DNA from 2 places in the Microbacterium sp. UBA3394 genome. Region 2 is predicted to be linked to the other one. Evidence: predicted binding sites of a transcription regulator. Region 2 holds the regulator's gene; the other holds the start of a gene.
What was found. The regulator HrcA, encoded in region 2, represses chaperone genes, less so after heat shock. The targets are predictions, from matches to a motif close to TTNGCACTCGNNNNNNNCGAGTGCNAA.
Positions count from the first base shown of each region.

Region 1: a site for HrcA is predicted at 5,446-5,472, ahead of groES (co-chaperone GroES). Genes of this name have one in related genera too.

Region 1 is NZ_DEPK01000166.1:904-8,082, reverse strand. Features, by position in the region: partial or broken gene B4E30_RS09810 (ABC transporter substrate-binding protein) at 1-775, opposite strand, end outside; gene B4E30_RS09805 (heavy-metal-associated domain-containing protein) at 1,140-1,361, shown strand; gene B4E30_RS09800 (heavy metal translocating P-type ATPase) at 1,361-3,580, shown strand; gene B4E30_RS09795 (metal-sensitive transcriptional regulator) at 3,577-3,894, shown strand; gene rarD (EamA family transporter RarD) at 3,904-4,797, opposite strand; gene groES (co-chaperone GroES) at 5,066-5,362, opposite strand; gene B4E30_RS09780 (Hsp70 family protein) at 5,690-7,179, shown strand, end outside.
Region 2 is NZ_DEPK01000002.1:6,597-13,775, forward strand. Features, by position in the region: gene dnaJ (molecular chaperone DnaJ) at 1-961, opposite strand, end outside; gene hrcA (heat-inducible transcriptional repressor HrcA) at 1,011-2,054, opposite strand; gene hemW (radical SAM family heme chaperone HemW) at 2,154-3,371, opposite strand; gene B4E30_RS00070 (DUF1990 family protein) at 3,391-4,041, opposite strand; gene lepA (translation elongation factor 4) at 4,093-5,952, opposite strand; gene B4E30_RS00080 (ExeM/NucH family extracellular endonuclease) at 6,138-7,179, shown strand, end outside.

The DNA.
Region 1 (7,179 bases), on a different contig from region 2:
GGAGGATCGTGGTGATCTCCTCGAACGTGATCAGCGCGATGGCGTCGGGGTCGGCTGCGAGCACCTCGTTGATCTGGGCGTCGAAGGTCGTGTCACCGGTGTTGTACGTCGGCTGCGCGACGACCTCGCCACCGGCCGCCTCGAACGCCTCCTGCACGTAGCCGGCGAGGCCGGTGCCGTAGGAGTCGTTCAGCACGATCATGCCGAGGGTCTGCGCGCCGTCCGCGGCGATGAGGTTCCCGAGGACCTCACCCTGCAGCACGTCGGACGGGGCGGTGCGGAAGTACAGGCCGCCGTCGTCGTACGTCGTGAACGCGTCGGACGTGTTCGCCGGCGAGAACTGGATGACGCCGGCACCGGTGACCTGGTCGATGAACTGCAGCGACACACCCGACGAGGCGGCGCCGATGATCGCGGAGACGTCCTCACCCAGCAGGCGCGGGATCTCGGTCTCGTAGGCCTTGTTGTCGGTGTCACCCGAGTCGCCGTAGACGACGTCCATGCTGAGACCGGTGGTGTCGGAGACCTCGTTGATCTGCGCGGCGGCGTAGGCCACACCAGCCTCTTCGGGCGGTCCCAGGAACGCGAGGTTTCCGGTCTGCGGAAGCGCCGTTCCGATCGTCAGGGTCATGTCTTCGACGGGACCGGCCGCATCGCCGCTGTCGCCGCTGTCGTCGCTGCCTCCCCCGGCACAACCCGCCAGGACGAGAGCGCTCACACCGAAGACGGCCAGGCCGCCGAGAGTGGTCGCGCGCGAACGTGTGATGACGCTCATGTTGCTCCTTGCTGTGTGTGTTTTCGCGGGAAGGCTCGGGCGCCCACCCAGTGATCACAACCTAGTCGCGCCGACGTCTCTGCGATGTTGCCGTTCGTTAACGATCTGTAACGGGAGGCGCGAGGAGGTCACGATCCGGCAACGACGGCACAGGAAGGAGGCCACGTTTCGTCTCGCTGCGCTCGCTCAACGACCGGAAGGGGAGGATCGGGAGGGGAGGACCGGGAGGAACTGCCACCCACCCCGGTCGTTGAGCGAGGAGCGCAGCGCCGAGACGAAACGCAGACCCGCGGAATACCCATAGGGGGTATCGTGTTCCACCAACAGCCGGCATCTCCGGCGAACGACCGCGACAGGAGGCACCATGAGCGCCGAGACCACCATCGACTACCTCGTGACGGGCATGACCTGCGGGCACTGCGAGCGCGCCGTCACCGACGAAGTCTCGCGCGTGCCGGGCGTGACCCGCGTCGACGTGAGCGCGGCGTCGGGGCGCCTCACGATCGCCACCGACGGCGCCGTCCCGGCCGATGCCGATGTGATCGCCGCGGTCGACGAGGCCGGCTACTCCGCAGTCCGCGCCTGATGTCCGCGTCGGCCGCCGAGGCCGCGCCCTCGCGCGTCGACCTCGACATCCAGGGCATGACGTGCGCGTCGTGCGCCGCCCGCATCGAGAAGCGCCTCAACCGCCTGGACGGCGTCACGGCGTCGGTCAACTACGCCACCGAACGCGCGCACGTCGAGTCGGCATCCGGTCTCACGCCCGAAGCGCTCATCGCCGAAGTGCAGCGCACCGGCTACGACGCATCGGTGCCGGCGCCCGAGCGATCCTCCGATGACGCGGATGCGCGCGCGCTGCGCACGCGGCTCCTCGTCGCGATCACCCTGGCCGTGCCCGTCATTGCGCTGTCGATGGTGCCGGCATGGCAGTTTCCGGGATGGCAGTGGGCCTCGCTCGCTCTTGCGCTCCCCGTGGTGACGTGGGCGGCATGGCCGTTCCACCGCGCCGCAGTGATCAATCTGCGGCACGGCGCGGCGACCATGGACACCCTGATCTCGCTCGGGGTGACAGCCGCGACACTGTGGTCGCTGTACGCGCTGCTGTTCACCGACGCGGGCATGATCGGCATGACGCACGGCTTCGTCTGGTTCAGCGCGTCGAGCGGACCGGCGGTCTACCTCGAGGTCGCAGCGGGCGTGACGATGTTCCTCCTCGCGGGCCGCTTCGCCGAAGTCCGTGCCAAGCGGCGGTCCGGCGACGCCCTGCGAACCCTCCTGCAGCTCGGCGCCAAGGACGCCGCCGTGCTGCGCAACGGCGTCGAGATGCGCGTGCCGATCACGTCCCTTCGGGTCGGCGACGAATTCATCGTGCGTCCCGGTGAGAAGGTGGCGACGGACGGGGTCGTGACCTCGGGCACCAGCAGCATCGACGCCGCCCTCGTCACCGGAGAGTCGGTGCCGGTCGACGTCTCCCCCGGCGACGCGGTCGTCGGCGCGACCCTCAACACGGGTGGGCGCCTGGTGGTGAAGGCGACGCGCGTGGGGTCGGACACGCAGCTGGCCCAGATGGCGCGCCTCGTCGAGGACGCGCAATCTCGCAAAGCGGATGTGCAGCGCCTGGCCGACCGGGTGTCGGCGGTGTTCGTTCCGGTCGTGATCGGGATCTCGGTCATCACCCTCGTCGCGTGGCTCGTGCTCGGCGGCTCCGCGCAGGCCGCGTTCACGGCCGCCGTGGCGGTGCTCATCATCGCCTGCCCCTGCGCGCTCGGACTCGCCACCCCGACCGCCCTCATGGTCGGCACCGGCCGCGGCGCCCAGCTCGGCATTCTCATCACCGGCCCCGAGGTGCTCGAGTCGACCCGCCGGGTCGACACCATCGCGCTCGACAAGACGGGCACCGTGACCACCGGACGCATGTCGGTCATCGACGTCACGGCAGCGACCGGGGAGGACGCCGACGAGGTGCTCCGCGTCGCCGCCGCCGTGGAAGACGCCTCCGAGCACCCGCTCGCCCTGGCGATCGTCGCGGCCGGCCGGCGGAACGGACCGCTCCCGATGATCGATGCGTTCCGGGCGACCGCCGGGTCCGGCGTCTCGGCCGTCGTCGACGGACGTGCGGTGCTGGTGGGCAGCGCGTCGTTCCTGCGCTCCTGGGCGGTCACACCGATCGAGACAGACACCGAGGGCCTCACGACCGTGCACGTGGCATGGGATGGCGCGGCCCGCGGCGCCATCTCGCTCGCCGACGGCGTGAAGCCCACCAGCGCGGAGGCGGTGCAGCGCCTGCGCGCGCTCGGCCTCGAGCCGGTGCTGCTCACCGGCGACGGCGAGTCCGTTGCTCGACGCGTCGCCGCCGAGGTGGGCATCGAGCGTGTCTCAGCCGGGGTCCTGCCGGAAGGCAAGGTCGACACGATCAACGCGCTTCAGAGCGAGGGACGGGTCGTCGCGATGGTCGGCGACGGGGTCAACGATGCCGCCGCCCTCGCGCAGGCCGACCTCGGCATCGCCATGGGCACCGGGACCGATGCCGCGATCGCCGCATCCGATCTCACCCTGGTTCGCGGAGACCTGCTCGCCGCCGTCGACGCGCTGCGACTGTCGCGCGCGACCCTGCGTACGATCAAGACCAATCTGTTCTGGGCGTTCGCCTACAACACCGCCGCGATCCCCCTGGCCGCCCTGGGCCTGCTGAACCCGATGATCGCCGGGGCCGCGATGGCGTTCTCCAGCGTCTTCGTCGTCGGCAACAGCCTGCTGCTGCGCCGCTTCCGCGCGACCGCACCGACACCGAAGGAGTCCCGATGACCGACACCGCCCCGATCACCGACGGCGCGCACGCCCACCACGGCTACATCAGCGACAAGGCCCGCTACCTCAATCGCCTGAAGCGGATCGAGGGGCAGGCGCGCGGCATCCGCACGATGGTCGAGGATGAGCGCTACTGCATCGACATCCTGACGCAGATCAGCGCCCTCACCAGCGCGCTGGAGACCGTGGCGCTGGGGCTCCTCGACGACCACCTGCGTCACTGCGTGGTCGACGCCGCGCGAGCCGGAGGCCCCGAGGCCGAGGAGAAGATCGCGGAGGCATCGCAGGCCATCGCGCGCCTCGTGCGGTGACGCGCTCCGTTACGTGAAGTCGGCCACGTCCGACACCGTGCGGCGCGACCGGCGCGCGGCCGACACGGAGTCCGCCGACAGGATCACCAGCGCCGCCCAGACCAGCGCGAAGCCGATCCAGCGCTCCGGCGGCATGGGCTCCTGCAGGATCCACACCCCGATCGTGAACTGCAGGATGGGGGCGACGAACTGCAGGAGGCCGATGACGGTCAGCGGAACCCGGCGCGCGCCCGCGGCGAACAGCAGCAGGGGCGTCGCCGTCATCACCCCCGCCAGAAGCAGCAGCACGGTGTGCACGGCTCCGGCCGTGCCGAGTGTGAGACCGGCCGTCACCCCCACCGCGATCAGCTGGATGATGGCGACCGGGGTGAGCCAGAGCGATTCGAGCGTGAGCCCGCTCACCGCGTCGACGGAGGGGCCGATCTGCTTCTTGACGAGCCCGTACAGTCCGAAGGATGTCGCCAGCGACAGTGCGATCCACGGGAACGCACCGTAGCCCGCCACGATCACCCCGACCGCGGCGGCCGCGATGCCGAGCGCGATCCACTGCGTGACACGCAGCCGCTCCCGGAGGATGAGGACGCCCAGGAGCACGGTCAGGATCGGATTGATGAAGTATCCGAGACTCGTCTCGATCACGTGCCCGGTCAGGGTCGCGATGAGGAACACCTGCCAGTTGACGTAGATGAGCAGGCCCGCCACCACCGTCCAGCCGACGAGACGTCGCTGCCGGAGGATCGCCACCAGCCGAGGCCACGTGCGCGTGACGGTCAGCAGCATCGCGCAGAACACCAGCGACAGCAGGATGCGCCACGCGACGACCTCCCACGGCCCGGTGGGTGCGAGCGCGAGGAAGTACAGCGGCAGGAACCCCCACAGGAGGTACGCGACGAACGTGTACACGCCGCCCCACGCTCGCTCTCGCGAGGCGTCCGGCGGCGAGGCGCCTGCGTCGGCGGACGACGGAACGCCGACGCCCGCGGTCACGAGCGCGGTCTCCCCCAGGTCGGGGGCGTCTCGTGCTGCCTCGTCGGCGTCGCCGGCTCCCCCGGGGGGCTCGGGCGCGTCGAGGTTCACCGGTTCATCGTAGTCCCGACCTGCCGCGCCCGGTTGCGGCAGCGAAAAGGGCTCGGATGCCGAAGCATCCGAGCCCTTCGTCAAGCGGGGTGTCTCAGCGGACGACGACCGCCAGAACGTCGCGCGCCGACAGCACGAGGTACTCATCGGCACCGAACTTGACCTCGGTACCGCCGTACTTGCTGTAGATCACGCGGTCGCCGACGGCGACGTCGACCGGGACACGGTTGCCGTTGTCGTCGATGCGACCGGGACCGACCGCCACGACCTCGCCCTCCTGGGGCTTCTCCTTGGCGGTGTCGGGGATGACCAGACCGCTGGACGTGGTCTGCTCGGCCTCGACCTGCGTGATGACGATGCGGTCCTCGAGCGGCTTGATGGAAACCGACACGGGTCTACCTCTGCTTTCCTATGAGACGTCAAGACTCGTTAGCAAACTCGGAGTGAGAGTGCTAACGCAAGTCTAGGGAAGCGCTGGCACTCTTGCAACGCGAGTGCCAGATTTACGATCGACACGTATCAGCACGGCCCTGGCCGTCTCCCCTCATGTGTGTGTACGATGACAACACCGAGACCGGGTCAGCTGGGTGACCTGGCATCGGATGCAGACGACGGCGTTCGCCACCGTGATCGCTCCTCGTCTGCTGCACTGGGACACTGGGAACAACTGGGGTAATCACGAGCTCTCGCCAGCTCGCGCCCGATCCGTGGGGGGATCATGGCAACGGCGTATTTTCTGGGTATCGACGTCGGTACGAGCAGGACGGCGGCAGCGACCGCACGGTCCGCTCCCGACACCACACTCGACACCCGAAGCTTTCCGCTCGGACGCAGCACCGACAGTGCTCCGTCATCGGTGTTCGTCACCGCTGACGGCCTGCTCTTCGGAGACGCCGCCGAACGACGCGGCATCAGCCAGCCCGAGCGGCTCGTGCGCGAGTTCAAGCGCAGCATCGGCGACGACGTTCCGCTGTCGGTGGCGGGGCGGACTCTTCCGCCCGAGCAGCTCTATGCGCACACCGTCGCCTCGGTCATCGAGGCCGTCGTCGAGCGCGAGGGCTCGTCACCCGAGGGCACCATGCTCACCCACCCGACCGGGTGGGGCTCCCACCGGCTGGGCCTGATCCGCACCGCGCTGGGCCGCGCCGAGGTCGGCGAGGTGTCGCTGATCACCGAACCCGAAGCGGCCGCACGGCAGTACGAAGCCGGCCGGGTTCTGGAGCCGGGCCGCTCGCTCGCCGTCTACGACCTCGGCGGCGGCACGTTCGACTCCGTCATCCTCCGCAAGTCCGACGACGGCGGGTTCGCGCCCCTCGGCAGCGCGTCGGGAATCGACGACCTCGGTGGCGCCGACTTCGACGACGAGGTGCTCCGCCACGTGCTCCGCGCTGCGGGCGTGACCGCAGCCGACCTGCAGTCCGACGACGCCGACATGCGGCTGGCGCTGTCGCAGCTGCGCCGGGAGTGCGTCGACGCCAAGGAGGCGCTCTCGTTCGACTCCGACGTGACGATCCCGGTGCTCCTGCCCACGGGCGCGGCGAGCGTTCGCCTGACCCGTGCGGAGTTCGAGGACATGATCGCGCCGTCGGTGGAGCGCACGGCCGACACGCTCGAAGACACGCTCGAAGCCGCCGGTCTCACTCCCGACGACGTCGAGAGCATCCTGCTCGTCGGCGGATCATCTCGCATCCCGCTCGTCGCGCAGATGCTCTCCGAGCGCTTCGACCGTCCGATCGCGATCGATGCCGATCCGAAGTCCTCGATCGCCCTCGGCGCAGCGCGGGCCATCGCACCGGCCGCCGAGATCGGCGCGGGTCTCGCCCTGCTGCCGGCCGGGTCCGCCGCGGCACTGGTCGACGACGCCCCCGTCGCCGAGGCGGCCGATGTCGCCGAGGCACCCACGCCGCTTCCCGCTCGCCGGTCTCGGGCGATCCCGATCGCGGCGTCCGCAGCGGGCGCGCTCGTGCTCGCGAGCGGCCTCGTGCTCGCGAACGCGACCGGACTCGGCAACAGCACCCTCGCCGCCGGCTCGAGCCAGCAGTCGCTGAGCGAGTGGCTCGGCATGGAGCTGACCGCGTCCTCGCAGGCGGTCAGCGAGACGAGTGAGCCCGAGGCGGCCGGTGAGGAACCGGGTGCTGCCGATGCGGTCAAGGCCGCGCCCCGGCCGAAGGCGGACACCGGCGGCTGGACCACACCGCGCAGCAACCC
Region 2 (7,179 bases):
GGTCGCCCCGCTGGCTGCCGCGCAACGGGGTGATGCCCCGCCCCTTGATGGTCAGGACATCGCCCGCCTGCACACCCGGCCGGATCTCCAGGTCGACCGTGCCGTCGAGGGAATCGATGGTCGTCGTCGTGCCGAGGACGGCATCGGGCATCGACACCTCCAACGTCGCCAGCAGGTCGTCCCCCTCGCGGCTGAAGGTCTCGTGGTCCTTCACCGACACCTCGATGTAGAGGTCGCCGTTGGGGCCACCGGCCTGTCCCACCTCTCCCGAACCGGGGAGCTGCAGCCGCAGGCCGGTCTCCACGCCCGCGGGGATGTCGAGGGACACGTTGCGACGCGCCCGAACCCGCCCCTGCCCCTGGCAGGTCGCGCACGGGTAGGGGATGGTCGTTCCGTAACCCTGGCACACCCGGCACGGCGCGTTCGTCACGACATTGCCGAGCAGGCTCCGCACCTGCTGCTGGACGTGGCCCGAGCCGTGGCAGATGTCGCACGTGACCGGCTGCGTGTTCGGCTGGCAGCAGGAGCCGTCGCAGGTCTCGCACAGCACGGCCGTGTCGACCTCGATGTCGCGGTGGACGCCGAACACGACGTCGCCGAGATCGAGCGTGACGCGCACGAGCGCATCCTGTCCCCGCTCACGCCGGGAGCGGGGACGCGGACCTCGCGATCCGCCGCCGCCCGCGGCACCGAAGAACGTCTCGAAGATGTCGCCGAAGGATCCGAATCCGGCGGCGCCACCACCGCCGAACGGCGAGTCGCCGCCCATGTCGTAGCGTGCTCGCTGATCGGGATCGCTCAGCACGTCGTACGCGTGCGTCACCGACTTGAACCGCTCAGCGGCGTCATCCCCCGGGTTCACGTCGGGGTGCAGCTCCCGCGCCAGTCGCCGATAGGCCTTCTTGATCTCGTCGGGGCTCGCGTCTCGCGAGACACCCAGCACTTCGTAGTGGTCAGCCACGTTCGCCTTCCCACCCGTGTCGCCACGGGATCGTCTGTGTTCGAGCGCCTCAGCGGGCGCCTTCGTCTTCTTCGAGCAGCCGCGACAGGTAGCGCGCCACCGCGCGCACCGATGCGAGGTTGCTCGGATAGTCCATGCGAGTCGGCCCGAGCACGCCGACACGCGCCCGGGCACCGGACGCGTCGTACTCGCCCGCGACGACCGACGCCTCCGCGAGACCGAAGGGCTCGTTCTCGCGTCCGATGCTCGCGGCGAGACCGTGCTCGTCGGCCACCATCTCGCCCATGAGGCGCATGAGCGTCACCTGCTCCTCGATCGCCTCGAGCAGCGGATAGATGCTTCCGCGGAAATCCGACTCGCGCCGTGCGAGATTGGCCGTTCCCGCCATCACGAGTCTGTCCTGCCGGAATTCGTCGAGTTCCTCCGCCACGATCATCGCGATCACATCGATCACAGCGTCATCGGGCGAGCGGTGGTCGCCTCCAGCCGAAGCAAGGCGTTCGGCGATCGCGTGTGCACCGTCCCGGATGGGGCGGCCGACGATGAGATCGGCGATCGCCGCCCGCAGGCGCACGATCTCATCCTCGGCGGGATCGCGCGGGAGGAAGACGAGCCGCTGCGACACGCGGCCGGTGTCGGTGACGATCACAACGAGCATGCGCCCCGCATCCAGCCCGACCAGCTCGATGTGGGACACATGCGCCTGGGCGAAGGAGGGATACTGCACGATGGCGACCTGGCCGGTCAGCTGGGTCAGCGCCCGGACCGTGCGCACCATGAGGTCGTCGAGATCTCCCGGCGCTTCGAGGAAGGCGGCGATGGCCGTCCGCTGCGCGGGCGAGAGCGGACGAACCTCGGCGAGGTGGTCGACGAAGACGCGGTATCCCTTGTCGGTGGGAATCCGGCCGGACGAGGTGTGCGGTGCCGCGATGAGGTCTTCGTCCTCGAGCATCGCCATGTCATTGCGGATCGTGGCGGCCGACACCCCGAAGGCGTGACGCTCGACGATCGACTTGCTGCCGACCGGCTCGCGCGTCTCGACGTAGTCCTGCACGATCGCGCGGAGGACTTCCAGTCCGCGTGCGCTGACCATGGATCCTCCCGCATACGTGTCCGGCGTGCACTGGCACTCGTCTCGAGTGAGTGCCAATTCTATCGCGCCGACCGTCGGAGCGCGCGTCGGGCCCGCCCGTCAGTCCGTGAGGGCGCGCACGACGGCGTCGGCGAGCAGCCGGCCGCGAAGGGTGAGCACGATCGTGCCGCCGATCGCGCTCGCCCCATCGATCAGGCCGTCGGCGATGAGCCCCGGCACCGCGCCGCGCCGGTCGCGGGGCACGAGGGCGATCGGGAGCCCCTCGCGGATACGCGAACGCAGCAGCACGGTCTCGAGGTCCCGCGAGGAACGGTCCGGTCGCTCGCGTCCGGCCGCGGGAGACGACCCCTCGCTCAGCCGCGCGGCGTAGGCGGCGGGGTGCTTGACGTTCCACCAGCGGAGGCCGCCGATGTGGCTGTGCGCCCCGGGCCCGAACCCCCACCAGTCCGTACCCCGCCAATAGGCGAGGTTGTGCCTCGACCGGTCGGATTCCCGCCGTGCCCAGTTGGAGACTTCATACCACTCCAGCCCCGCCACAGCGAAGGCCGTCTCGGCGGCCTCGTACATGTCCGCCTGCAGGTCGTCGTCGGGTGCCGGCACCTCGCCGCGCCGGATCTGGCGCGCGAGCTTGGTGCCGTCCTCGATGATCAGGGCGTAGGCGGAGATGTGGTCGGGCTCCAGGGCGACCGCAGCGTCGACCGAGCGCGACCAGTCCGAGAGGCTCTCCCCCGGCGCGCCGTAGATCAGGTCGACGCTCACGCCCAAACCCGCGGCGCGCGCGGCGGCCACGGCCTGGCCGACGTTCTCCGGGCGGTGCGTGCGATCCAGAGCGGCCAGCACGTGCGGGACCGCAGACTGCATGCCGATCGACATGCGGGTGACGCCCGCGTCGGCGAGCTCGTCGACGACGGCGGAGGTGACCGTGTCGGGATTGGCCTCGACGGTCACCTCCGCGCCCTTCGCGATCCCGAAGGTGTCTCGGATCCCCTCGAGCATGCGAGCGAGGTCGCCGGCTGGCAGGAGGGTCGGGGTCCCGCCGCCGAAGAACACCGTCGACGCCTCCCGCAACGGCCCGCGATGGGCCAGAACGCGTCCTGCGAGCCGCACCTCCTCCGCGAGCGTGTCGGCGTACGCGTCCTGCCGCGCACCGCGCAGCTCCCCGGCCGTATAGGTGTTGAAATCGCAGTATCCGCAGCGCACGCGACAGAACGGCACGTGCAGATACGCGCCGAAGACGGTCTCGCCGTCGAGGACGAGATCATCGGGCAGCATCCCGTCCGCGGGAGCGGGATCACCGAGAGGAAGCGCAGCGCCCATCAGCGCGCTCGATCCGCACTCACGCGGGCGTCGTGTAGAGCGGCGAGATCGCCCGCAGATAGCGCGTGAAGAGTTCGCGACGCCGGCGGCGCGTCAGGGCGGGGATCAGTCGGTACAGCGTCGCGCGCGGCGCATCGAAGGCTCGGACGGTGAACCAGACTTCGTCGTTGTCGTGCCATTCGATCATGAAGGACTCCTCGCCGCTGACGACCGAGCCGCCCACCGTGCCGAGGGCGAAGCCGATCCGTCGCGGCTCCTCCACCGCGAAGATCACCCGGAGTTCCGCGTCGACGCTCATGCCCGCGACTCGGCCGGCGAGCCGGATGGAGGTGCCCGCACCGACGAACGGGGTGCCGTCGGTGTCGAACCGCTGATCCGCCTCGGTGCGACTGGGTGCGATCGGTGCACCCTCGGCATCGAAGCTCACGCCCGAGTACATCGGCCCGGGCGCGGGGCGCACATCGCTGAGGGTGAGTCCCGACCCGCGCTGCGCCGTCCATGACAGCAGCGATTCGCCCGCGCTGCGGAAGCGCGACTCCCCCGATCCGATCCGCCACGCCTGCTCGGCGGGGATGCTCCGCTCCGGCGGGAAGTGCATGAGGTCAGGCGCCTGCGTCGCCCCGACGGCTGCGTAGTCGACCGTGTCGTCCTTGAAGGTTCCGCGGCGCATGTGTCGAGCCTACCGATCCGCTCCCGAGCATCCGGTGAGTGCCGGAAGCTCCTACTTCTTCGTCTCGACGTCACCGGACAGCGCGGCGATGAACGCCTCCTGGGGCACTTCGACGCGACCGACCATCTTCATGCGCTTCTTGCCCTCCTTCTGCTTCTCCAGCAGCTTGCGCTTGCGGGAGATGTCGCCGCCGTAGCACTTGGCCAGCACGTCCTTGCGAATGGCGCGGATGTTCTCCCGGGCGATGATGCGCGCCCCGATGGCCGCCTGGATCGGCACCTCGAACTGCTGGCGGGGAATCAGCTTGCGCAGCCTCTCGGTCATCATCGTGCCGTAGCCGTACGCCTTCTCCCGATGCACGATCGAGCTGAACGCATCGACCTTCTCGCCCTGCAGGAGGATGTCGACCTTCACCAGGTCGGCGGTCTGCGAACCGGCCGGCTCGTAGTCGAGACTCGCGTATCCCTGTGTCTTCGACTTCAGCTGATCGAAGAAGTCGAAGACGATCTCCCCCAGCGGCATGTTGTAGCGCAGCTCCACGCGGTCCTCACTGAGGTAGTCCATTCCGAGCAGCGAGCCGCGCCTGGCCTGGCAGAGCTCCATCACGGTTCCCACGTAGTCCTTGGGGAGCAGGATCCCGACCTTGACGACCGGCTCCGAGACCTCTGCGACACGCCCGTCGGGATACTCGCTCGGATTCGTGACGGTGACCGTCTCACCCGTGTCGGTCATCACGTCGTACGTCACCGAGGGTGCCGTGGTGATGAGGTCGAGTCCGAACTCGCGCGTGAGCCGCTCGGTGATGATCTCCAGATGCAGCAGTCCGAGGAACCCGCAGCGGAAGCCGAATCCGAGGGCCACCGAGGTCTCCGGCTCATACTGCAGAGACGCATCGGAGAGCTTCAGCTTGTCGAGCGCCTCGCGCAGATCCGCGTAGTCGCTCCCGTCGATCGGGTAGATGCCGGAGAAGACCATCGGCTTCGGGTCGGTGTACCCCGGGAGGGCGTCGGCCGCCGGCTTGCGCTGATCGGTGATGGTGTCGCCGACCTTGGACTGCCGCACATCCTTGACACCGGTGATGAGGTAGCCCACCTCCCCCACTCCGAGTCCCTGCGTGGGGATCGGTTCGGGGCTGGAAACCCCGATCTCGAGGAGGTCGTGGGTCGCACGCGTCGACATCATCTGGATGCGCTGGCGGGGCTGGAGCTTGCCGTCGACCATGCGCACGTAGGTGACCACACCTCGGTAGGAGTCGTAGACGGAGTCGAAGATCATGGCTCGGGCCGGGGCGTCCGCGTCTCCCACGGGAGCAGGGATCTTCTCGACCAGACGGTCCAGAAGCGCCTCGACCCCGACACCGGTCTTCCCGCTCACACGCAGCACGTCGTCGGGGTCGCCGCCGATGAGGCCCGCCAGTTCAGCGGCGAACTTGTCGGGATCCGCTGCCGGCAGATCAATCTTGTTCAGGACCGGAATGATCTGCAGGTCGTTCTCGAGCGCCAGGTAGAGGTTCGCAAGCGTCTGGGCTTCGATGCCCTGTGCCGCATCGACGAGCAGGATGGCTCCTTCGCACGCCGCGAGCGAGCGCGAGACCTCATAGGTGAAGTCGACGTGGCCGGGGGTGTCGATCATGTTGAGGGCGAAGGCCTGCTCTGTGCCGTCGGCGCCCGCGACGGCCCACGGCATCCGCACGGCCTGCGATTTGATCGTGATGCCGCGCTCGCGCTCGATGTCCATGCGATCCAGGTACTGCGCGCGCATGTCGCGGTCGGCGACCACGCCGGTGATCTGGAGCATCCGGTCGGCGAGCGTCGACTTGCCGTGGTCGATGTGGGCGATGATGCAGAAATTCCGGATCGACTCCGGTGGAGTCGCGGAAGGCTGCAGGGGCTCGAGTGCGCGCGGTGACATGTCCCATCGATTCTACGGGCGCGGGTACGACCTGCGACGCACCGGCGGGCTCCAGCTCGCAACCCGACGTTAACGCAACGTTTACGCAGGAAACTCGCAATGTCGACTCGCTTCCCGAAGAGTTAGGCGATGTGTCGCGCGCAACCGGCGCGGCGCCCCGCATCCAGCTGAAGGAGTCATCGGACGTGACCGATCCGACATCGCCCGTCGCCCCGTCAGGGCGAGTGCGCTCTGCCGCTGCAGCGCTCACCGCCGTGGCGCTCGCCGCGACGGGTCTTGCTCTGCCCGCGCCCGCTACGGCCGCCGTCTCGACCGCCGCACCCGTCATCATCAACGAGGTCTACGGCGGCGGCGGCAACGGCGGCGCAACGCACAACCGCGATTTCATTGAGCTCTACAACCCCGGTGACGAGAGCGTCGACGTCTCGGGGTGGACGGTCCAGTACGCCTCTTCGACCGGCACCACGTGGCAGATCACGGAGCTGGACGGGTCGATCGCTGCGGAGGGCTACCTCCTGATCGGGCAGGCGTTCGGGAACAACACCGAGCTCACCGGCTTCACCGCTGACGTCGACGGCTCCATCCCGATGAGCGGGAGCAGCGGCAAGGTCGCGCTCGTCGATGACGCGGCAGCCCTCTCCGGGAGTGATGTCACCGCAACCGCATCGGTCATCGATGTCGTCGGCTACGGTGACGCCAACGGCTACGCGGGAGCAGCCGCGGCACCCAAGACGACCAACGCGCAGTCCGTCACGCGCGACGCCGAACACACCCACACAGCGGACAACGCCGCCGACTTCGCGCTCGCGACACCCACCCCGCAGAACAGCGGAGAGGCTCAGGAGCCGGTCGACCCCGAAGAGCCGGTCGACCCGTCGCCGACCCCGACCCCGACGACGCCCGCAGACCCGGTCGCGATCTCCGAGATCCAGGGGACCGCCGATGCGTCCCCTCTCGTCGGCCAGACCGTCACCACGACCGGGATCGTCACCGCGCACTACCCCAGCGGCGGCCTGAACGGATACGTGCTGCAGACGCCCGGCACCGGCGGCGACATCGACCTGGCCACCCACGACGCCTCGGACGCCATCTTCGTCTACTCGTCGGCCACCGTCGGCGACGTGGCACTGGGGGAAACGGTCGAGGTCACCGGTCAGGTCAGTGAGTACTACGGCCTCACGCAGCTCTCGGTGCCCACCGGCGGCGCGACGATCGTCGCCGATGCCG